4 regions of the Vibrio olivae genome follow, and region 2 is predicted to be linked to each of the others. Evidence: predicted binding sites of a transcription regulator. Region 2 holds the regulator's gene; each other region holds the start of a gene.
What was found. The regulator CRP, encoded in region 2, controls carbon source genes, mostly activating them, when cyclic AMP is high. The targets are predictions, from matches to a motif close to TGTGANNNNNNTCACA.
Positions count from the first base shown of each region.

Region 1: a site for CRP is predicted at 2,515-2,530, ahead of deoD (purine-nucleoside phosphorylase). Genes of this name have one in related genera too.
Region 3: a site for CRP is predicted at 3,063-3,078, ahead of ACFFUV_RS16025 (ExeM/NucH family extracellular endonuclease). Genes of this name have one in related genera too.
Region 4: a site for CRP is predicted at 3,314-3,329, ahead of pyrG (CTP synthase). Genes of this name have one in related genera too.

Region 1 is NZ_JBHMEP010000002.1:485,181-491,019, reverse strand. It holds gene phrB (deoxyribodipyrimidine photo-lyase) at 1-556, opposite strand, end outside; gene ACFFUV_RS12025 (MerR family transcriptional regulator) at 553-1,374, opposite strand; gene ACFFUV_RS12020 (YbgA family protein) at 1,364-2,314, opposite strand; gene deoD (purine-nucleoside phosphorylase) at 2,626-3,336, shown strand; gene ACFFUV_RS12010 (transposase) at 3,388-4,857, shown strand; gene ACFFUV_RS12005 (hypothetical protein) at 4,982-5,839, shown strand, end outside.
Region 2 is NZ_JBHMEP010000010.1:16,149-21,987, reverse strand. It holds gene ACFFUV_RS19765 (hydrolase) at 1-44, shown strand, start outside; gene ACFFUV_RS19760 (YheU family protein) at 87-299, shown strand; gene ACFFUV_RS19755 (phosphoribulokinase) at 466-1,335, shown strand; gene crp (cAMP-activated global transcriptional regulator CRP) at 1,579-2,211, shown strand; gene ACFFUV_RS19745 (IclR family transcriptional regulator) at 2,278-3,045, opposite strand; gene ACFFUV_RS19740 (TRAP transporter large permease) at 3,191-4,498, opposite strand; gene ACFFUV_RS19735 (TRAP transporter small permease) at 4,508-5,038, opposite strand; gene ACFFUV_RS19730 (TRAP transporter substrate-binding protein) at 5,098-5,839, opposite strand, start outside.
Region 3 is NZ_JBHMEP010000005.1:182,193-188,031, forward strand. It holds gene ACFFUV_RS16005 (Dam family site-specific DNA-(adenine-N6)-methyltransferase) at 1-273, shown strand, start outside; gene rpe (ribulose-phosphate 3-epimerase) at 367-1,038, shown strand; gene ACFFUV_RS16015 (phosphoglycolate phosphatase) at 1,066-1,758, shown strand; gene trpS (tryptophan--tRNA ligase) at 1,867-2,883, shown strand; gene ACFFUV_RS16025 (ExeM/NucH family extracellular endonuclease) at 3,220-5,839, shown strand, end outside.
Region 4 is NZ_JBHMEP010000001.1:2,092,950-2,098,788, reverse strand. It holds gene rlmD (23S rRNA (uracil(1939)-C(5))-methyltransferase RlmD) at 1-45, shown strand, start outside; gene relA (GTP diphosphokinase) at 102-2,315, shown strand; gene mazG (nucleoside triphosphate pyrophosphohydrolase) at 2,408-3,217, shown strand; gene pyrG (CTP synthase) at 3,414-5,051, shown strand; gene eno (phosphopyruvate hydratase) at 5,129-5,839, shown strand, end outside.

The DNA.
Region 1 (5,839 bases), on a different contig from region 2:
CAGAATGTAATGCGTCAGGTAATGTGTGGTCAGGGCCTACGCTCGGCTTTAGAACGTTAAGAGACTGGGAGTAAAATTGCTTTAAGTAGGCTTTTTTAAACGGTGTAAATACTTTGAAATACTTTTGCTGCTGGTTAACGACTTGTCCTGGATACAAAGCACATTTGTCATGAAAACTTTTAAAGTCGATAGACCGGCGCTCTAGCAGCTGTTCACACAAAGCATCTCTACGCTGTTCATTGAGCTCATATTCACGATTTACCCACACCGTATGAGCCTTTATCTTTTCCGCAAATTCGCTCACAACTTGTGCCGCTTGATTAAAATCCGCCACTTCTTGATAAAGCAAAGGAATGTTCAGCGCGTCTAAGTCATCCCTCAACGCCCCTAATCGACGAACAATCAAATCGGCTTGAATCGGGGCCATATGATGCTGTTGCCACTGCTCAGGTGTCGCGATATAGAGAGCGGTTACTGGTTGATGTGTCTGCAATGCTTCATATAGAGCTCGATTGTCTTCGACGCGTAAATCGCGCCGTAACCATACCAAATTCATACGGGCTCCTGTGACTTGTCAAAGGCGTTGAGCAAAGGTGATAGCATCAATCGCTCACCCAATTGAATACCTAACTGCTTGAGCGCATTTTTCTGCGTGGCAGGTAACGTATGATTGGCATAAATAGCCAGCCATTGATTATCTAAACTGGCGTGGGTGACCAATCCACTCAAGTCGGTCACGCCATCGAGCATGGTCACGGTATACCCTTGACCAGCAATCGAAATCGCCCATATCCATGCGCCAATACAACCCGAGGCCTCACAATTTACAACTAAGCAGCCCCCTTTATGCGCCGCTTTATTTTCTGATTCGAGAATCGCACTCAATGCCGTAATCATCGCCGACTGGAACAGGCCCATCTGCAACGAGCGCTGCGGCTTTTTAACTTGGCTTAGCGACTGGATGATGGGATCCACCAAACGGGCTTCGATCATGGCTATCGGGTACTCTTTTAAAATACCTCGAATCATGGCCTTCACTTTGGCAAGCTGAAGCTGAGCCAACGCATTGAGTAACGTATCAATGCTTTCTCGCTGCACCTGCGATGCTTCCAACTCAGCATGCAGCGGCTGATTGCCAACAATCAGTTCTTTGACCTTACCAATCGCCACTCCTTTTGCAAGCCAACTTTGAATCAAGCGAATATGGTCAATATGGGCTTGGCTGTATAGCCGATGCCCTTTTTCAGTGCGGTGCGGGTGTATCAAGTTATAGCGTCGCTGCCAAGCTCTTAAGGTAACAGGCTTAACCCCTGTCATCTCAGAAACTTCTCGAATCGCATACCACTTTTCAACGTTCGAAGATTTATAATCCATAGCGTAAACGCAGCTCCTCAGGATAAGGTTGGAAGTACTTTTGTTGCTCTAAATAGCCATCAGGGTATGAATTTAAGTAATGCTTTATCAGGGTAAGCGGTGCCAGTAATGGAATCAGCCCAACACGGTAGTCATCAATGACCTTTCTAAGCTCGGCTTTCTGCTGTTTATTCAATACACGCTTGAAGTAGCCTTGCAGGTGCATCAATACGTTGGTGTTATTCTTTCGTGTAGCTCGGTGCGCCATTGCCTGCATTAAACCAAGGCGATAATGTTGCACAAACTCCTTGATGTCGTAGTCAGCAATACGTGCAACCAGCCTACCCAACTCACGATAAGAATCTGGGTGATGAGCCATCAGTGTCAGCTTATAACGCGAGTGAAAATCAATAATTTTCCCCCGAGTCGGTTCATCCCCCATGGACTGATAAAAGTCATAAAGACAAAAAATACGTGTAATAAAATTCTCTTTAAGCACGGGATCATTAAGCCGACCATCTTCTTCAACAGGCAACCACGGCATACGCTCCAACATCACTTGCGTATACAGGCCCACGCCGGTTTTTTCTGCATGGTTGTTACCATATACTTTGACTCGCTCCATGCCACAAGAAGGAGACTTGGCACATACGATGTAGCCACAAAGGTTGGTTTGCGATAGCTCGTCGACTTTATGATGCGCAAAGTCAACCATCGCGTCGGTATAATCCTTACTGGCATCTTTCGTTTCAACCAACGCCACCCTTTCCTGATCGGAGATGAGCCGAATCGTCGGGCGAGGAACCGGTAGACCGATCCCCACCTCTGGACACACCGACACAAACTCAAGATAAGGCGATAACTCCTTATTGACGAATGCACTGGCTTTGTGACCAGAGTCAAAACGAACTTTTTCACCTAGTACACATGAACTGATACCAACCAAAATTTGTGAATCCATTATCTGCCACCCAAGTTATACAAAAATGTTTTCTGTATAAGTATTAGCACAATCAGCAAAACTTATACAAGTTTTTAACTTGTACAGCATTAAATGAAAAACGATCACTGCCCTGTCATTTAAACAGCAAAACGATTGCTTTACCGCTTTCAACATAAATCGTTATCAAGCGATTAAAAATAACGAATACCCGAGATTTTTGTGACTAACATCTCATGGATAGCCGGATTTACAGAATAGAATCGTCTCTAAATCGTGTTCTGTATCTCAACAGAAAAAGTAAACATAGTAACTATTTTGGAGTATCCACTATGGCAACCCCTCACATTAATGCACAACCCGGTGATTTCGCAGAAACCGTTTTGATGCCCGGAGATCCATTACGTGCAAAATATATTGCAGACACCTTCTTGCAAGATGTTAAACAAGTGTGTGATGTGAGAAACATGTTTGGTTTCACAGGCACCTATCAGGGTAAGAAAGTGTCAGTGATGGGCCATGGTATGGGCATTCCATCATGCTGTATTTATGTTCATGAACTCATTGCTGAATACGGTGTAAAGAATGTTATTCGTGTCGGCAGTTGTGGCGCAGTGCGTGATGACGTCAATCTAATGGATGTTGTCATTGGCATGGGCGCCTCAACCGACTCGAAAGTCAATCGTATTCGTTTCAATGACCATGATTTTGCCGCACTGGCAGACTTTGGCCTGCTTGAAACAGCGGTACAGCAAGCGCGTGCGCAAGATGTCCCCGTAAAAGTCGGTAACGTCTTCTCTGCGGATCTGTTCTATACACCGGAAGCCGACCTGTTCGAAAAAATGAACAAACTTGGCATCTTGGGCGTGGATATGGAAGCGGCGGGCATCTATGGCGTTGCCGCGGATCTCGGCGCTAAAGCCTTAACCATTTTAACGGTCTCTGATCACATCATCCGCGGTGAAAAGTTAAGCTCTGAAGAACGTCAAAAATCATTCAACGATATGATGAAAGTCGCGCTGGAAACAGCGATTAATTTATAACGCTCATAACGTTACCACGGATTGGGTAACACAATGAATAAGGGGGAGATTGTGCCAAACGGACAGCTGCCTGCGGACGCAGACGGGTTACAACTCAACTTTTGTAAAACATTGGCGTGTGACAACTTTGGCTTGAGCGATGCACAGGGTTACATTGTGCAACATGCAAACCCAAAGCGTCCGGCGATGGTTTGCCGTGAATGCGGCGCATTCCCCCCTTTACTTAATAACTATGACGTTGAAACAGAGCTGACTCGCCTCAGAAAGTTACACAGTGACGGGCTGCCAGCCTGTCGTAACCAACAATGTGAAAACGTCGGTTTTTCGGTGCACATTCATAAACACCTCTACCATGCTTTTGGTTACAGTGGCGATCGTCAGCGCTATCGCTGTAAAGCTTGTCAATCAACATTTGTCGATAAGTGGTCCGGCGTAAATAATAAGCTCGACTTTCAGGAGTCGCTGCTTGGCTTGCTATTTATGAGCTATTCCGTCCGTGAAATATGTCGGCGTCTCAACATCAATCCCAAGACGTTTTACGACCACCTTGATCACATCGCCAGTCGTTGCCGGCGCAAGTTAGCAATCTTTGATGCTCGATGGGTCAATCACGCGCAACACTATGAATTAGCCTCGCACTATATCCCGTTACAACCCAAAAGTAATAACGGTGTTGTATGGATGGTGACCGGTGACGCGCCATCCGGTTATGTGCTATGCCAACACGTGAACTACTCAGCCAATGAAAAGCCAGTTGGGCCCATTGACCATGACCCTTTCCATTCACCTGCTCGTTTTGTCTCACCGCAATATTCGCCGGAAGCCCATTCAGCTCCGATGAAAAATATTCCAGCGCTGCATGAGCGCATTGACCGCCAATACCAAACGATTCTTGCACGAGGTAACGTTGAAGACCCGATTGGTAACTTGACGCAATTTCACTACCCCTCCAAAGGGGCATTGATTCGAGCACCTTATACCTCTTATGCTCACTTTTTACATGTACTCGATCTCTGTCAGAGTGATAAACGTGTGTCGATTTATCTTCCGCAAGATCCCCTTCTACGCTCTGCTGCGCTGAGTGTATGTTTACCTCGTATTCAGCACCATAATGTGGATCTTATGTATGTTGAAGAGGACACACAGTGGCGTACTCAGCTCTATTTCGACAAAATTGATATTGTCCATATGGGTTGGTGGCGTGATCGATGGGCGATCGCGAATCAAGAGGCGGCATCAAAAGGCATTTGCTATTTAGCAGGCGACAACGACAAACCTGAGCAATGGTTAACTCGAGCCAGTTTGCGCAGCATGGAATCCTACCAACAACGGTTTCAATCTCTTTTTGAAGACTTCATCAACGAACCCCGCCGTAAATTACGTCCTGGAGGCTTGCTTCCTTTACTCGATATCTTCCGAGCTTGGCACAACCTTTGCTACCAAAGTAAAGAAGGTGAAACCGCTGCTCAACAGCTAGGATTAACGACAAAACCTCTGACACTTAAGGATTTACTGGCTTAGAGACAGAATAAATGTGAAGTTGACCATTAAAAGTCAGGTGTTTTGCGTATTTTGCTAGAGTTGTAGTCTCGCCTATTCTTATAATACTTAGGAATTAAGTTGCCGCACAACGTAAGGACCTGATTTGGACAAAAGCCAACGCTCGCTAGACACCAAGTTGAAACAGCTAAAACAACAAGTGGAAAGTGATCCACGAGCGGTTTTAATTGAAGCTCAGCAATGCGTTGAAGATGCCAACACAATGTTATACCCCAAAGGGGGAATCCGTGCCCTTATCGTTATTTCCTTATGTTACTGGCACTTGATGGATTACCGCAAAGGTCTCAAGTCAATCAAAGACGCTTATTCAAAGTTAAGTGGCCTTGATACCGATGATTATGTCCCGGAAATTCTTCATATTCACGCTCTCCATTATTGGGGGCAAGCCCAATACTATTCCGCGCAACAATTTTGGATTAATGCCCTTGAGCAGTCTGCCCTCACCGACGAAACCGAAATTCAAATAGAAAGCTTAATTGGTTTGGGCAATGTGTGGCGAATGACCAATGAATATCAACTCGCGCGTTCAACGCATGAATTAGCGGTGATTGTCGCCAATAATATGCGGATTAATTACCTCGAAGGCAAAGCGCGGATTCTGCTGGCATGGGATCACTACTTACTCCATCAGTTCGTTGATATGTTGTCGGTGCTTGATGGTGCAGCAGAAGCTTTGCGCTATCATGATGATAAAACTTGGCATGCAGAAATCTGGGACTTTCGCGGCTTAGCGTTGCTCGGGCTAGAGCGTATCAAAGAAGCAGAGCAAGCCACTCAAAAAGCGCAAGAGCTTGCCGAAAAACATGATTTATCATGGATGAAGTCGCATTCCTATATCAGCCGAGCTCGCCTGGAACTGCTGCGTAAAAATCCTCAAAAGGCTTCAGAGCTACTGATGTTGGCCGAGGTCTCTGCCTCTGAGTTTGATAATGGCGAATTGCTG
Region 2 (5,839 bases):
AGGATACACTCCCCGCTTACTATCGCAGTTTAAAGACGGCATAATAGAACTCGACGGGTTACTTATCATAAAAGAACGAGGTATTTATGATTGTTCCATGGCAAGACATCGCGCCAGAAACATTGGATAACTTAATTCGTGAGTTTGTTCTGCGGGAAGGGACTGATTACGGCAGTTCCGAAGTCTCTCTTGACCGTAAAATAGAGCAGGTCAAACATCAACTTAGAACCAACCAAGCGGTAGTGGTTTATTCAGAGCTGCACGAATCAGTTGATATTCAAGTTAAAAATAAATTCTAGCACTTCATTTTGGCCGTTTTTACGCGTCTCATTTCATTTACAGAATACCATTCGATGACATGCGATAACTTCGTGCTATAGTGGCTGGGTTAAAAATCACCCAGCGACTTATCGTCGCCGACACTTGGTGGCTTTCAGGAAGGTATTCAATTAGACAAGGTTTGTCATGTCAGCAAAACATCCGATCATTGCGGTAACGGGCTCTTCCGGTGCCGGTACAACCACAACTTCAGAAGCGTTTCGCAAAATGTTCAATATGATGAACATTAAACCCGCTTGGGTTGAAGGTGATAGCTTCCACCGTTTTACGCGTCCGGAAATGGACGTTGAAATTCGTAAAGCGCGCGAACAGGGGCGTCATATCAGCTACTTTGGTCCTGCGGCGAATGATTTCGAAGCCTTAGCGGAGTTCTTTCGTAAATACGGCCATGAAGGTGTTGGACAAATCCGCCGCTATTTACATACTTTTGATGAAGCCGTCCCATACAACCAAATGCCGGGCACCTTTACTCCCTGGCAAGAACTCCCTAGTGATACCGATGTCTTATTCTACGAAGGCTTGCACGGTGGTGTGGTAGATGGTGACGTGAATGTCTCGCAGCACGTCGATTTTTTGATTGGCATGGTGCCGATAGTCAACTTAGAGTGGATTCAGAAATTTGTCCGCGATACACGCGATCGAGGTCACTCGCGTGAAGCTGTGATGGATTCCATCGTACGCTCGATGGATGACTACCTTAACTACATTACTCCGCAGTTTTCACGAACCCATATCAACTTCCAACGCGTTCCCACAGTCGACACCTCCAACCCACTTAATGCCAAAGGGATTCCAAGTTTGGACGAAAGTTTCGTCGTCATTCGCCTCAGAGGGATTAAAAATGTTGACTATCCGTACTTACTTGCGATGATTGATGGGTCGTTTATGTCGCGTCATAACACCATCGTGGTGCCTGGCGGTAAGATGAGTTTTGCCATGGAGTTGATCGTTAGACCTCTCCTACAGCAGCTCATAGAGACAGGAAAGATAGGGTAATTTTTCCTACATTTGGTGATTACTTTTCATACCGTGATCATGTGCACATTTTTGCGTAGATTTATCGGTGTATGACCCGATTAAAATCAAGAAATCGTTTTCTAAAAAGGATACTATTTCTTACCGAAACACAAGATAGCTTGCAGCATTGTTAAAGTGCTCTTATTCTAGGAAGCTCGTATTAAAAGCTTCGCTACAATATGGAAAAGAAGCAAGCGTACCCTGCAGAGGAAGTGAGATATTATGGTTCTAGGTAAACCTCAAACCGACCCAACATTAGAGTGGTTTCTTTCACACTGTCATATTCATAAATACCCTTCAAAGAGCACGCTGATTCATGCGGGCGAAAAAGCAGAGACCTTGTACTACATCGTTAAAGGTTCTGTTGCGGTATTAATCAAAGATGAAGAAGGTAAAGAGATGATTCTCTCTTACCTAAACCAAGGTGACTTCATCGGTGAGCTTGGCTTGTTTGAAGAAGGCCAAGAGCGTACCGCTTGGGTTCGTGCAAAATCACCATGTGAAGTGGCAGAAATTTCATTCAAAAAATTCCGTCAGTTGATTCAAGTGAATCCGGACATCCTAATGCGCCTATCAGCGCAAATGGCAAGCCGCTTACAAGTGACAAGCCAAAAAGTTGGTGACCTAGCATTCCTTGACGTGACTGGTCGCATCGCGCAAACGCTACTTAACCTAGCAAAACAGCCAGATGCAATGACTCACCCTGACGGTATGCAAATTAAGATCACTCGCCAAGAGATCGGCCAAATTGTTGGTTGTTCACGTGAGACCGTTGGTCGTATCTTGAAAATGCTTGAAGAGCAAAACTTGATTTCAGCGCACGGTAAAACCATCGTGGTTTACGGTACTCGCTAAGCAATTTGCTGTCAGAAAAAGCCACCGCTCAGGTGGCTTTTGTGTTTCTAAGCATTGGTAAGCCTGCTAGCAGAGATCTTGATTCAACTGCTGAGCCACACTGAGCAACTCTTGCTTGGTATTTTCAATATCTTCAATGTGATGGTGAACCGTCCGTGAATTCAAAGTCATATACGGAATCGTAATCACCGCTAACACGTCCCCTTGCACCCCAATGATTGGGACACTGATGTTGGTTACCCCGGAGATCTGGGGGCTATCCCCCACGTAATAACCTTGCTGTTGAGTCCCTTCAACATGGCTAAGCGCATGCGCGATTTCTTCTTCAGTCGCATCAACACGGCTTAACACTTGCTGACGTTGCTGCTCAGAGCTAAAGCTTAAGTAAACAATACCGGAGCCTGAGGAGCAAATGTCGATTTTTGAGCCTAAACGCAAACCAAAGCCCATTTTATAAGGGCTTTCTTCGCGAGCAATCACCACCATTTCACCGTTTTTATAACTGCTCAAATGGCAAGATTGATTCACTTTGCTGCACAACTCTTCCATCAGCGGCGCGGCGCGCTTTAGTAGTTGTGATGTTGGTGGATGTTGATTCGACAACGCAAACATTTTTAAGGTTAACGAGTAGCCTGAGCTCCAAGCATCAAACTCAATGTATTGCCTTTCTACTAATACCGACAGCATTCGAAAGATCTCGTTCACGCTGCGATTTAGACTGTCAGCAATCTGCTTTTTAGTTAAAGGCTCGCCATGGGCTGCCAGCAATTCAAGAATATCGAGCCCTTTCTCTAAGGCAGGCGCGCGATACTCAGTCTTTTTACTCGGTTCCATAGATAGGTTCGTTTGACAAATGTTGGCTTAGATTACACTACTCTTTGCCTGCAATCATTCCTGCAGGCTTGAATAACAAGCAAAAAAACAAATAACCCCAATCGAAATTGGGGCTATAAACAAAGTGTTATTCACGTTTCATTGATTACTTAATCAGTCCCATCAACTCAGGCAGCGTCATCGAAATTGCTGGAATATAGGTAACCAGCATTAACACGCCAAAGATAACGATGAAAAACGGTAGTAAGGTTTTAATCACTGCATCAATACTGATACCACTCACCTTACAGCCGGTAAACAGTATCGGCCCAACGGGCGGTGTGATCGTACCAAGCGATAAGTTGAATACCAACAAAATACCAAACTGCACGGGATCCATGCCTAACCCCATACAAATGGGTAGGAAGATGGGTGTAAAGATCAATACGGCTGGGGTTGGGTCCATAAAGGTACCGATAAACAACAGCACAATATTGATGATCAGTAAGATGATGATTGGGTTGTCGGTCAGCGACAATAAGAAATCCGCAATCATGCCTGGAATTTGCGTGAACGCCATTACCCACGACATAATCGAAGAGGTTGCCAGCATGAAAATCACAATCGCCGACATTTTCGCAGTTTGTAAAAAGATATTTGGCAAAGTGCGAAAATCTAGGGAACGATAACATAGGCTCAAGAATAAGGCGTACACCACGGCAATCGCTGAAGCTTCGGTTGCAGTAAATATTCCCCCCAATATCCCACCAATGACCACGATGATCAGTGATAAACTTGGAATCGCTTCCAATGAGACTTTGATACACTCTGCCAACGTCATTCGATTTTTGGCGATGTACCCGCGGCGTTTTGCCATGATACCCGCGACAATCATCACGCCCAATCCCCATAAAATACCGGGAATGTAACCGCCCATAAATAGAGCCGAGACAGAGACACTACCTGCAACCGTTGCATAGACGATTAAGGTATTGCTTGGTGGAATTAACATTCCGGTAGGCGCTGACGCGATATTCACCGCGGTACTATACGCTTTGTCATAGCCTTCTTTTTGCTGAATCGGTGACATGATCCCGCCGACTGCCGCCGCAGAAGCAACACCAGAGCCACTGATCGACCCAAACAACATGTTTGAAACCACATTGGTTTGCGCTAAAGAGCCCGGGAAGAAACCACTAACAATCTTTGAAAAGTTAATAAGCCGTATCGCGATGCCCCCGTTATTCATAATATTGCCAGCCAGAATAAAGAAGGGAATCGCCAATAAAGCAAATGAGTCAAGGCCAACAAACATGCGCTGCGCAGAGGTTACCATCGCACCTTGCGCAGGCAAGATCATCATCATGGCCGCAAAAGAAGAAATACCCACACTAATCGCGATTGGCGCGCCAATGACTAAAAAGAACACCACACCACAAAACATGATTAAGGCAGCTGTTAAAGCAATGTCCATACCCTACCCCTAGTTCACCGTTGAAGAACGCAATTGCTTCCAACGCGAGAACAGCTGCAATTCATTATGTAAAAAGTAAAACACCATCAAACCGCCACTGATTGGAATCGCGGCATAAATAGCCCCCATTGGAATTTGCAGTGCAGAGTCCAACTGCCACATTTGTCGAACGGCGCTGTTGTAGCCCCCCACCAGCATAATTGCCAGAGCGAAAACGACCGTGGTCAATTCAATAAACATTTCGACAATCACTTGCGCTTTGGCAGAGAACTTTTCTTTCACGAACGAAATCGCCATGTGCTCTTTCAACCCAAACACGTACGCACTACCAATCAGCACTAACCAAATAAACAGGTAGCGCGACATCACTTCACTAACGGCACTAGGACTATTAAACAGGTATCGCACTACGACTTGGTAAGTCACCAGAACGGTCATCGCCGCAACAATGGCAATGCATGTACTCGCAACCAGCTTATCGAGCCAACGCTTGAGCATAGACACGACACCAAGTAGGCCACTTTGATCATTGTTCAACATAACTTCTTAACCTTTATCAGGCCGAGGCATTCGCCTCGACCACATCGATACACGCGCAATTATTGCAATGCGGTGATTTTTTCAAATAACGCTTTTTGAGCCGGTGTTTCTAACAGTTGGTCTTGCAAAGAATGGCAAGCTTCTTGGAACGGCTTGATATCCACTTCAGTGAACGTTGCACCCTTATCTTGCGCCACTTTCTTCGCTTCAGTGATTTGCTGATTCCAGATCTTAAACTCTTCTGGCGTGCTCTCTTTGGCTAAGCGTTTGATGGTCGCCTGGTCTTCTGCAGACATCGTAGACAAGAAGTAGCTACTGATAACCACTAAATCGGGCACCATCAGATGGCGAGTGGTTGAAAAGTAAGGCGCGACTTCATATTGTTTCAAATCGGCATAGGTGATTTCGTTGTTTTCCGCACCATCAAGAACCCCTTGTTGTACTGCGGTGTACACTTCCCCTTGGCTCATTGGCACACCAGTACCACCCATGCATGAAAGCATCTTGATCATGGTGTCAGATTGCATGACACGAATCTTCTTACCTTTCATGTCCTCTACGGAAGTGACTGCCCCACCTTTGGTATACATGCTACGGGCACCTGCGGTATAAGCCGTTAGCACCTCAAAACCAAACTTTTGTGTCGAGGCGAACAACTCATCAAGCGCACCCGATGTGAAGACTTTTTCTTGATGTTCGGAACCTGAGTAGACATAAGGCATCCCAATCACGCGGAACGTCTTGTCGTAGTTTTCAACCAATGGGTTGGCCACCACGGCCATTTGGATAGCCCCGTTTTGT
Region 3 (5,839 bases), on a different contig from region 2:
TCGTACGCAGGTAACGGTTTCTCGCTGGATGATCAAGCGGCCTTGGCTGATGTGGCTGAGCGTTTAGCGAAAGAACGTGGCATCCCCGTCCTTATCTCGAATCACGATACCACCTTAACCCGCCGTCTCTACCATGGTGCGGAGCTTAATGTTGTGAAAGTCAAACGCACCATCAGTCGTAATGGCGCTGGGCGTAACAAGGTTGATGAACTATTGGCACTGTTCAACCCGCATACTATTGAAGCGATGCTAACCAACTCAAAGCAACGCTAGGATCTCAGCGCTGGCTTAGGTAGAATCGATGTAAATTAACGCACGAAAAGTGTGATAAGCATTGATGCGATTTGTTAGCCATTGAGGTCAGGTATGAAAGATTTTCTTATTGCTCCATCCATTTTATCCGCCGACTTTGCACGCTTAGGTGAAGAGGTTGAAAATGTCCTCGCGGCTGGCGCCGATGTGGTGCATTTTGACGTAATGGATAACCATTATGTGCCTAACCTAACGTTTGGTGCCCCAATCTGTAAGGCGCTACGCAACTACGGCATTACTGCGCCGATTGACGTGCATTTGATGGTAAAGCCGGTTGACCGCATTATTCCTGATTTTGCCAAAGCGGGCGCTTCAATGATCACGTTTCACGTCGAAGCCTCTGAACATGTCGATCGCACTCTACAACTGATTAAAGAGCATGGCTGTAAAGCGGGCGTGGTCTTAAATCCGGCCACACCATTAAGTTGCCTTGATTATATTCTTGATAAAGTCGATATGATTTTATTGATGTCCGTGAATCCTGGTTTTGGTGGCCAATCCTTTATTCCCCATACGTTGGATAAACTGCGTGCCGTTCGTAAACTCATTGACGCTTCAGGGCGTGATATTCGTTTGGAAATTGACGGTGGTGTTAAAGTTGACAACATTCGGGAAATCGCCGAAGCGGGCGCGGATATGTTTGTCGCTGGTTCGGCCATCTTTGGTCAACCGGACTACACAGCCGTGATTGATGAGATGCGCGCGCAGCTCTCAGATGTTCAGTAACGATACTCCCTTAATTAGGAAACCATTTTGAGCCCAAATTTAGACCAGATAAAGCTAATTGCTTTCGATCTTGATGGTACTTTACTCGACAGCGTGCCAGACCTTGCGGTCGCTGCTGACAAAGCCGCTCAACAGTTGGGGTACCCAGCGGTGAGTGAAGACCAAGTACGTGACTACGTTGGCAACGGAGCCGATATCCTTATTGGCCGCGCGTTAAGTCAGAGCCTGACGGTTGATCCAAGCTTGAGCGATGAACTCAGAGCGCAGGCGCGTCAGCTGTTTGACCAATATTACGCTGAAACCGAACACAAGCTTAGCCACCTATACGCCAATGTGGCTTCAACACTGAATACTCTGCATCAAGCGGGGTATACTCTCGCGGTGGTCACGAATAAGCCGTCACAGTTTGTGCCTGATATTTTGGCTCAGCATGGTATAGCGCATTTGTTTAGCGATGTATTAGGCGGTGACGCATTTGCTGAGAAAAAGCCAAATCCTGTGGCGCTGAATTGGTTATTAGAAAAGCATCAATTAACGGCGCAGCAAATGTTGATGGTTGGGGACTCTAAGAACGATATTCTTGCGGCGAAAAACGCAGGCTGTGCCTCATTCGGCTTAACCTACGGCTACAACCATGGTGAACCGATCGCCCAATCTGAGCCGAGCTTTGTGGCTGACAACATCGCGCAGTTGCTCGAGCTTGTGCCTGTATCAGCATAAATGGCTGAAAAGGGCTAGTAAAATACTCATCAATGAGTACACTGCTAAAGCCGCACAAAGCATGTGCGGTTTTCATTTAACTATTAAGAAGTCAAAGGAATCATTCTCATGAGCAAACCCATCGTATTGAGTGGTGTTCAACCCTCTGGTGAACTAAGTATTGGTAACTACTTGGGTGCTCTACGTCAATGGCAACAAATGCAAGATGACTACGACTGCCACTACTGCGTTGTTGACCTGCACGCAATTACGGTTCGCCAAGATCCGCAAGCGCTGCATGAAGCAACATTAGATGCGCTGGCGATCTGTCTTGCGGTTGGTGTTGATCCTAAAAAGAGCACGCTATTTGTTCAGTCACACGTCCCAGAGCATGCTCAACTAGGTTGGCTTCTTAACTGTTATACCCAAATGGGTGAACTCAATCGCATGACCCAGTTTAAAGATAAATCTGCCCGTTATGCGAATGATGTGAATGTCGGTTTATTTGATTACCCTGTATTGATGGCGGCCGATATTTTACTGTATCAAGCCAACCAAGTACCGGTGGGAAGTGATCAGAAGCAACATCTTGAATTGGCTCGCGATATTGCAACACGCTTTAATAATATTTATAGCCCAGAGCAGCCGATTTTTACCGTGCCTGAGCCTTACATTCCTCAAGTGAATGCGCGTGTCATGAGCTTACAAGATGCGACCAAGAAAATGTCGAAATCGGATGATAACCGTAAGAACGTGATTACGTTGCTTGAAGATCCGAAATCGATCCTCAAGAAAATCAATAAAGCACAAACTGATACTGAAACTCCGCCACGTATTGCTCACGATATTGAAAACAAAGCGGGCATTTCGAACTTGATGGGGTTGTACGCTGCAGCGACCAATATGAGCTTTGCTGAGATTGAAGCTAAGTATCAAGGCGTAGAAATGTACGGTCCGTTTAAGAAAGATGTGGGTGAGGCTTTGGTCGCGATGCTTGAGCCGGTACAAGCGGAATATCGACGTATTCGTGATGACCGCGCCTACCTCGATTCAGTAATGAAAGCCGGCGCAGAAAAGGCGTCTGCAGAAGCAAATAAGACCCTCGAGCAAGTATTTAAAGCGATTGGTTTTGTTTCTCGTACCTAATTGCTAATTCCATCAATAAACTTCTAAAAACCTTCGCATATAGCGAAGGTTTTTTTATATCTAAAATTTGATATCTAGTAAAAAAGTTTATTTAAATCAATGCGTAATATTAATGTCTTTTTCCTATCTTACTTTGTTTGTTGAAATCATGCGCAATCTATAAATATCTGTCCTTTGTATGAGATTTATCTCTCGATAGGCTGGGTGAATGGTTTGAATTTGCACAAAAAACTTGAACACTGTACGCGCAACACTAGGTTGCAAATAACAACATTGAGACATGGAAGGCCTTTTCAGTAATCACAACAACAAAGCTGAAAAGGTGATGAGGGACTTATGGAAAGTAAACGAACTAAGAGCGTGTTGGCTACGGCCATCGGCTCAATGATGGCAATGTCGGCCCACGCCGAGATTGTTATCTCACAATATGTGGAAGGCTCAAGCTACAATAAAGCAGTCGAGATTGCCAATACTGGCAGCGAAACCGTAACGCTAAATGGCTATTCCATTGCTCGTCAGTCAAATGGTGGCACTTGGCAAGCTGCCACTTCGTTAGAGAGTGTTACGATCTCCGCTGGCGATGTGTATGTCATTGCTCACTCAGGTGCCAATAGTGATATTTTGGCCGTCACCGATTTACAAGACAACTCAGTAGCCAATTTTAACGGCAATGATGCCATTGGTTTGTACCTTAATGATGAGCTGGTTGATGTGGTGGGTGTGGTCGATAGCGACGAGAGCTGGGGGGAGAATCAAACCTTAGTCCGCTATCATGATGCATTGACACCTACCCCAGTGTTTAATGCCTCACAGTGGGCGAGCCTAGCACAAAATAATATTGATGGTTTGGGCTCACTCGATGACGTGGAAGCACTGGAAGCCTTTACCTGTACGCTCGATGGCAGTGCGCCAAGCTTTACCGCGATTCAAGACATTCAAGGTGAAGGCGCTACGTCGCCTTTGATTCCTGATGGTGTTTACATTACGGATGAAGAATATTTTGTCGAAGGCGTGGTGAGTGCGGTAACGACGGGACTGACTCGTGGTTTCTACCTGCAGGCTTTGTCGGATGACGGCAACCCTTTGACTTCTGAAGGCTTGTTTGTATACACCGGGCAAACCACCTCCGATCTCGAGCCTGGTGATGTGGTGTGCGCGAAAGGTCAGGTGCAAGAATACTACAACCTGACTCAACTGTCGGTTGGTAACAATCAGTGGGTTGTTGAGTCTCAGCAATCTGCGCCACAAGCTCAACCCATCGAGGTGATAGAGAGCGATCAAAGCTTTGCCGATACGCTCGAACGCTACGAAGGCATGTTGGTTTCATTACCACAAAGCTTGGACATGCGTGTCACTCGAACCTTCAGCTACGACTATGACGCCAGCCGCAATAATATGGTGGTCGCGCAAGGTCAGCTGAACTATCAACCAAACCAGCACTTTGCAGCCGGTTCTGCTGAGTCGTTGCAGGCGAGTGCAGATAATGCCGATCGTCGCCTGTTTGTTGAGTCCGACCAAAGAACGTCTAACGCCACCATTCCTTACTACCCAGATTTCGGGTTAACCGATGCCGATCAAGATGGTTCGACAGAAGATTATATCCGTGTTGATGATACCTTGGTGGGTGCTGAAGGTGTGATTTCATATAGCTATGATGAGTATCGTTTGATTGTGACCAATCAATTGGATAGCAGTCATTTTGTGCATAACTCACCGCGTACAGAGGCGCCGAACGTGTCCGATGACGGCGATTTACGCATTGCCAGCTTCAATGTTCTTAACTACTTTAATTCGCCATTTGGTGGAGACAGCAACCAGTTTGGTAGTAATCGCGGAGCGGAAAGTTACGAAGAGTTTGAAGTGCAACAAGCCAAGATCGTGGCGGCGATTGCCGCGCTTGATGCTGATATTGTCGGCTTGATGGAAATTGAAAATAACGGCTTTGGTGACAGCGGGGCGATTCGTCAGCTAGTTGAGCAATTGAACGCTGTGATTGATGACCCTGAGAAGCAATATCAATTCGTGGCGGTTGACTCAAATGGCGATGGGGTGACCAACGAGGAGGACTCTGTTGGTACGGATGCGATTTCTGTTGGCGTGATTTATCGCAGTAGCGTGGTGAGCTTAAGTCAATCTCGTGTGATTGCAATGCCTGAGCAGCATGCGCCCGCCGTGGTGGATAGCGATGGCGATGTTATCGAAGATGGCGTTAACTACCAACGTGACACGCTTGCCCCAAGCTTTACCTTGGCTGATGGAAGCCAAACCATCACCGTGGCGGTGAATCACCTAAAATCCAAAGGTTCAACCTGTTGGGAAGATGCCGCGCCGGAAAGTGAAGGCGGACAAGGAGGGGAGGATCCCGACTTCCAAGGCTCATGTGAGAACTTCCGTGTCGCAGGGGCGGTGGCGTTAGGTGATGCACTGGCGAATATCGATGGTTACAAGGTGCTACTTGGCGATATGAACGCTTATGCCAAAGAAGACCCTATTTTGGTGCTTACCGATTATAGCGCTGAAAAATATGGTAAAGAGATTCGCGCAGCGCGCAATACTTCGATCGATGGCCAAGAGCAGTTTGGTGACGAAGGTGCTGTCATCAGCCAAAACTACGGCTACATTAATGCGGTTGAGCTCTTCCATGATGACAGTTGGAGTTATTCATACAATGACGAAGTCGGCACACTGGATCACTTGTTGATCAGCCCAAGTTTAGAGGCATTTGTGGTTGATGCAGGGGATTGGCATATCAATGCGGCGGAATCTACGGTGTTTGACTACAGCGATGATTACAAGGGGGATGGATTTCCTAAATACCGTGATCAATTCCGAGCATCAGACCACGATCCCGCGGTGTTGGAATTGCGCTTTAGTGATAGCGACCCAGATGAGGAAGAAGAGGTCGGTTCATTTGGTTTGGGCTTGATTCTGAGCCTTGCGAGCGTTGGCTTATGGC
Region 4 (5,839 bases), on a different contig from region 2:
CCTCATACCAGTCATTTGGAGTCGATGGCGTTGTTTGTAAAGTAGTGATGTTGCTTAGGAACGAGCGCATCAATCAATAAAAAATATAACAGGATAGAAAAATGGTTGCGGTACGAAGCGCACATTTGAATCAAAACGAACAGTTTGAGCTTGAAAAGTGGATCGCGAGTCTCGGCCAGGATGGCAAAATTTCTCGTGCACTGACCGATGTATACCGGCAGTGTGAACAGGTTTTAGAAGGGCACTCGAAGGCGCAACTTCTGTTGTGGCGTGGTCGAGAGATGATCGAAATATTGATCACCTTATCGATGGACACTGCGACGTTGGAAGCGGCGCTGTTGTTTCCTTTGGTCTCAAGTGGCGCGTATCCACAAGATCAATTGGAAGAACAATACAATAAAGAGATTTTAAAACTGATTGAAGGCGTCGAAGAGATGGCGGCCATTGGTCAGTTAAATGTCACCAAAGAGGGAGGCGAAGCCTCTGAGCAAGTGGATAATGTGCGCCGCATGTTATTGGCAATGGTTGACGATTTTCGCTGCGTGGTCATTAAACTGGCTGAACGTATTTGTAATCTCATTGAAGTAAAAAAAGAGCCTGATGAAGTACGCCGTGCCGCGGCAAAAGAATGTGCCAACATTTATGCGCCTCTGGCTAACCGACTTGGTATTGGGCAACTGAAATGGGAAATTGAAGATTACGCGTTTCGTTACCAACATCCAGAGACTTATAAGCAGATTGCTAAGCAACTGTCTGAGCGGCGCATTGTACGTGAGCAATACATCAAGGATTTCGTCGAGTCTTTATCCAAAGAGATGAAAGAATGCGGAATCAATGCGGAAGTGACGGGGCGCCCTAAGCATATCTACAGTATTTGGCGCAAAATGCAGAAAAAGAACCTCGCTTTTGATGAGCTCTTTGATGTGCGTGCAGTGCGAATCATCGCGGATAAACTACAAGACTGCTACGCGGCGCTCGGTGTCGTGCATACTCAGTTCAAGCATATGCCCAGTGAGTTTGACGATTATGTCGCCAATCCTAAGCCAAACGGTTATCAGTCGATTCACACGGTGATTCTTGGCCCTGAAGGAAAAACCATTGAAATCCAGATTCGTACCAAGCAGATGCATGAAGAATCTGAGCTTGGTGTGGCCGCTCACTGGAAATACAAGGAAGGGGCAAGCAGTCGTAGTGGATATGATGAGAAAATTACATGGCTACGCAAACTGCTTGATTGGCAAGAAGAGATGTCCGATTCTGGCGAAATGCTCGATGAGTTACGTAGCCAAGTGTTTGATGATCGCGTCTATGCCTTTACGCCGCGCGGTGATGTGGTTGACTTACCGATGGGGGCAACGCCACTCGACTTTGCCTATCACATTCACTCTGAAGTCGGTCATCGGTGCATCGGTGCCAAAGTTGGTGGGCGGATTGTTCCGTTTACCCACAAATTGCACATGGGGGATCAGGTCGAGATCATCACCTCTAAAGAGCCAAACCCATCCCGTGATTGGTTGAACCCATCATTGGGCTTTGTGCACTCAGGCCGAGCTCGAGCCAAGATTAATGCTTGGTTCCGCAAGCAAAGCCGGGAGAAAAACCTAGAAGCTGGTCGAGAAATTCTAGAGAGTGAACTGGCAAAAATTGGCGCGACACTCAAAGACGCTGAGCAATATGCCTTGAAGCGTTTTAATGTCAACTCAGCGGATGAACTCTTCGTTGGTGTCGGTAGCGGTGATTTACGAATCAACCAAATCATCAATCACATTAACGCATTAGTGAATAAGCCAACCGCAGAAGAAGAAGATCAGCAAGCGCTGGAAAAACTGCAAGAAGCTGAGCACCGTGTAACCAGCCGTCCGAAAAAAGATGCCGTTGTGGTGGAAGGGGTTGATAACCTGATGACACACCTTGCACGCTGCTGTCAGCCGATTCCTGGTGATGAGATTAGTGGCTATATCACTCAAGGGCGTGGTATTTCGGTGCACCGCTCGGATTGTGAGCAGTTGGATGAACTACGCCATCATGCGCCAGAGCGAATCATCGATACGGTCTGGGGCAGTGGCTTTGTAGGATCTTACATCTTAACCATGCGTGTGGAAGCGATGGAGCGGGGCGGATTACTCAAAGACATCACAACCTTGCTGGCCAATGAGAAAATCAAAATTGCCAGTATGAAGAGCCGAATTGATTATCGCCGACAAATGACGATCATGGATTTTGACCTTGAAGTTAGTAACGTCGAAGTTCTGCCAAGAATATCCAAACGGGTTGAACAGATTCGTGATGTGATGACGGTAAAACGCCTCACGTAAACGGGTTTCAAGTGCCGATAAAATCATAGACAGTGAGCGAAAAGGTGAGTGGGAGTACTGCTCACCTTTTTTATTTAGAGGAAGGAAAAACGATGAGCCACCCAATAGAAGATTTAGAGCGCATTATGCGTCAACTGCGTGACCCTGAGAACGGTTGTCCTTGGGATGTAAAGCAGACCTTTGAATCGGTCGTTCCACACACTATTGAAGAAACGTATGAAGTGGTGGACGCGATTCATAAGCAAGATTGGTCAAATTTAAAAGAAGAGCTTGGGGACTTACTGTTCCAGGTGATTTTCTACAGCCAACTGGCTAATGAGCAAGGGCTATTTGATTTTAGTGACGTCGTTGACACCGTGAATGAAAAGCTGACTCGACGCCATCCTCATGTCTTTGGTGGTGCCAATTTTAGCAGTGATGCGGAGCTAAAAGAGAATTGGGAAAATCAAAAAGCGCAGGAAAAAGCGCAAAGAGGCGAAACAACGCAAAGTATTCTAGACTCAGTACCAAACTCGCTTCCAGCATTGATGCGCGCCAATAAAATACAAAAGAAATGTGCTCAATTTGGCTTTGACTGGGACACATTAGGGCCGGTGATTGATAAAGTCCATGAAGAAATTGAAGAAGTACAGCAAGAGGCGTTGATGGTACCGGTCGATGAACATGCTTTGGAGCTCGAACTGGGCGATTTATTGTTTGCTGTGGTCAACATGACGCGTCATTTGGGAAAAAATCCAGAAAGTGCGTTAACCAAGGCAAATGTCAAATTTGAACGTCGATTTAGGCAGGTTGAGCAACTTGCTCGCCAGAATAACCGTCCTCTGAATGCGTTCACATTAGATGAACTGGAACAGTTTTGGCAGCAAGTCAAACAGCAAGAGAAATCGACCAGCGAAACCTAAGAGGTTTAGCAATGACGCGTAAGAATGCGCTGTCATTCAAAGGTTCTACCATTCTCATCGCTGGGATTGATTTGAAGCAAAAAATAAAAACACAGGTGTGATATATTTCACGTTGTGGCGGTTAAGGGCTTCTGGTACAATTTTCTCCCGTCCAGAAGAAATCCATTTCCCTCATTCAACCAATTTCAGGTTAAACATGACGACAAACTATATTTTTGTTACTGGCGGGGTCGTATCCTCTCTAGGTAAAGGTATTGCAGCTGCATCACTGGCAGCGATTCTAGAAGCTCGTGGTCTGAAAGTGACCATCATGAAACTAGACCCTTACATCAACGTTGACCCAGGCACAATGAGCCCAACTCAACATGGTGAAGTTTTTGTAACCGAAGACGGCGCTGAAACTGACCTAGACCTTGGCCACTACGAACGTTTTATTCGTACCAAAATGTCCAAGCGTAACAACTTCACAGCGGGTCGTGTTTATGCAGACGTTCTTCGTAAAGAGCGTCGTGGTGACTACCTAGGCGCCACTATTCAGGTGATTCCTCATATCACTAACTCGATCAAAGATCGCGTGATTGAAGGTGCTGAAGGTCATGATGTCGCTATCGTTGAAATTGGTGGTACCGTAGGTGATATCGAGTCATTGCCATTTATGGAAGCGATTCGACAACTTGCCGTAGAAATTGGCCGTGAACGCGCTATGTTTATGCACCTAACGCTGGTACCTTACTTGGCGGCTGCAGGTGAAGTGAAAACCAAACCAACGCAACACTCAGTAAAAGAGTTGCTTTCGATTGGTATTCAGCCTGACATTCTCGTTTGTCGTAGTGATCGTGTGATTCCTGCCAATGAGCGTAAGAAGATTGCTCTGTTCTGTAACGTGTCAGAAAAGGCCGTTATTTCAATGAAAGATGTAGATTCTATCTACAAGATTCCTTCATTGATCCGCTCTCAGGGATTGGATGATCTGGTTTGTAACCGTTTTGGCATCAATGCACCAGAGGCGGATTTGTCTGAGTGGGAACAAGTTATCTACGAAGAAGCGAACCCGACGGGCGAAGTGACGATTGGCATGGTTGGTAAATATATTGAATTACCAGACGCCTATAAGTCAGTTAACGAAGCATTAAAACATGCAGGTCTAAAAAACCGTTTAAGCGTGAATATTAAATACGTTGATTCTCAGGATATAGAAACCCGAGGTATTGACCTTTTAGAAGGTTTGGATGCTATCCTAGTACCTGGTGGCTTCGGTGATCGTGGTATCGAAGGTAAAATCCGTGCGGCTCAATACGCACGTGAAAATAAGATTCCATATTTAGGTATTTGCTTAGGTATGCAAGTTGCGTTAATTGAATATGCGCGTAATGTCGCCGGTATGGAAGACGCACACTCAACAGAATTTAACAAAGGCACCAAGTACCCGGTTGTTGGTTTGATTACAGAATGGATCGACAGCGAAGGTAACGTAGAAGAGCGCACTGAAACGTCAGATCTTGGTGGTACAATGCGTCTAGGTTCGCAATTATGTCACCTAGAAAAAGGCACGAAAGCTCGTGAACTATACGGTAGCGATACAATTCATGAACGTCATCGTCATCGTTATGAAGTGAACAATGTTCTTCGCCCACAAATTGAAAAGGCAGGTCTGAAGGTTTCTGGTCTATCAGCAGATAAGAAACTGGTAGAAATGATTGAAAACCCGGATCATCCATGGTTTGTTGCGGCTCAGTTCCACCCAGAGTTCACCTCAACGCCTCGTGACGGTCACCCACTGTTTGCCGGCTTCATTAAAGCCGCGGGTGAATATCAACGTAGCGAAGAGAAATAAAAGGATACGGGCAGTAGCTGAAGATGTGCTACTGCCCTTTAATTTTGACATTTATATTGAAACGAGAGGAAACATTAATGTCTAAGATCGTTAAAGTTCTAGGTCGTGAAATCATCGACTCACGTGGTAACCCAACTGTTGAAGCTGAAGTACACCTAGAAGGCGGTTTCGTTGGTATGGCGGCAGCTCCATCTGGCGCTTCTACTGGTTCTCGCGAAGCTCTTGAGCTACGTGACGGTGACAAATCACGTTTCCTAGGTAAAGGTGTTCTTAAAGCAATTGAAGCTGTAAATGGCCCAATCGCTGAAGCACTTGTTGGCAAAGATGCAAAAGCTCAAGCTGACGTCGACCAAGTGATGATCGACCTAGACGGTACTGATAACAAATCTAAATTCGGTGCGAACGCAATCCTAGCTGTTTCTCTAGCAAACGCAAAAGCTGCTGCTGCTGCGAAAGGCATGCCTCTATATGAGCACATCGCTGAGCTAAACGGCACTCCAGGTCAATTCTCTATGCCTCTACCAATGATGAACATCATCAACGGTGGTGAGCACGCTGACAACAACGTAGATATCCAAGAGTTCATGATCCAACCTGTTGGTGCAAAAACTCTTAAAGAAGCACTACGTATCGGTGCAGAAGTATTCCACAACCTAGCTAAAGTACTTAAAGGTAAAGGCCTAAGCACTGCAGTTGGTGACGAAGGTGGTTTCGCTCCTAACCTAGAATCGAACGCTGCAGCACTAGCGGCAATCAAAGAAGCTGTTGAATCTGCAGGCTACGTACTT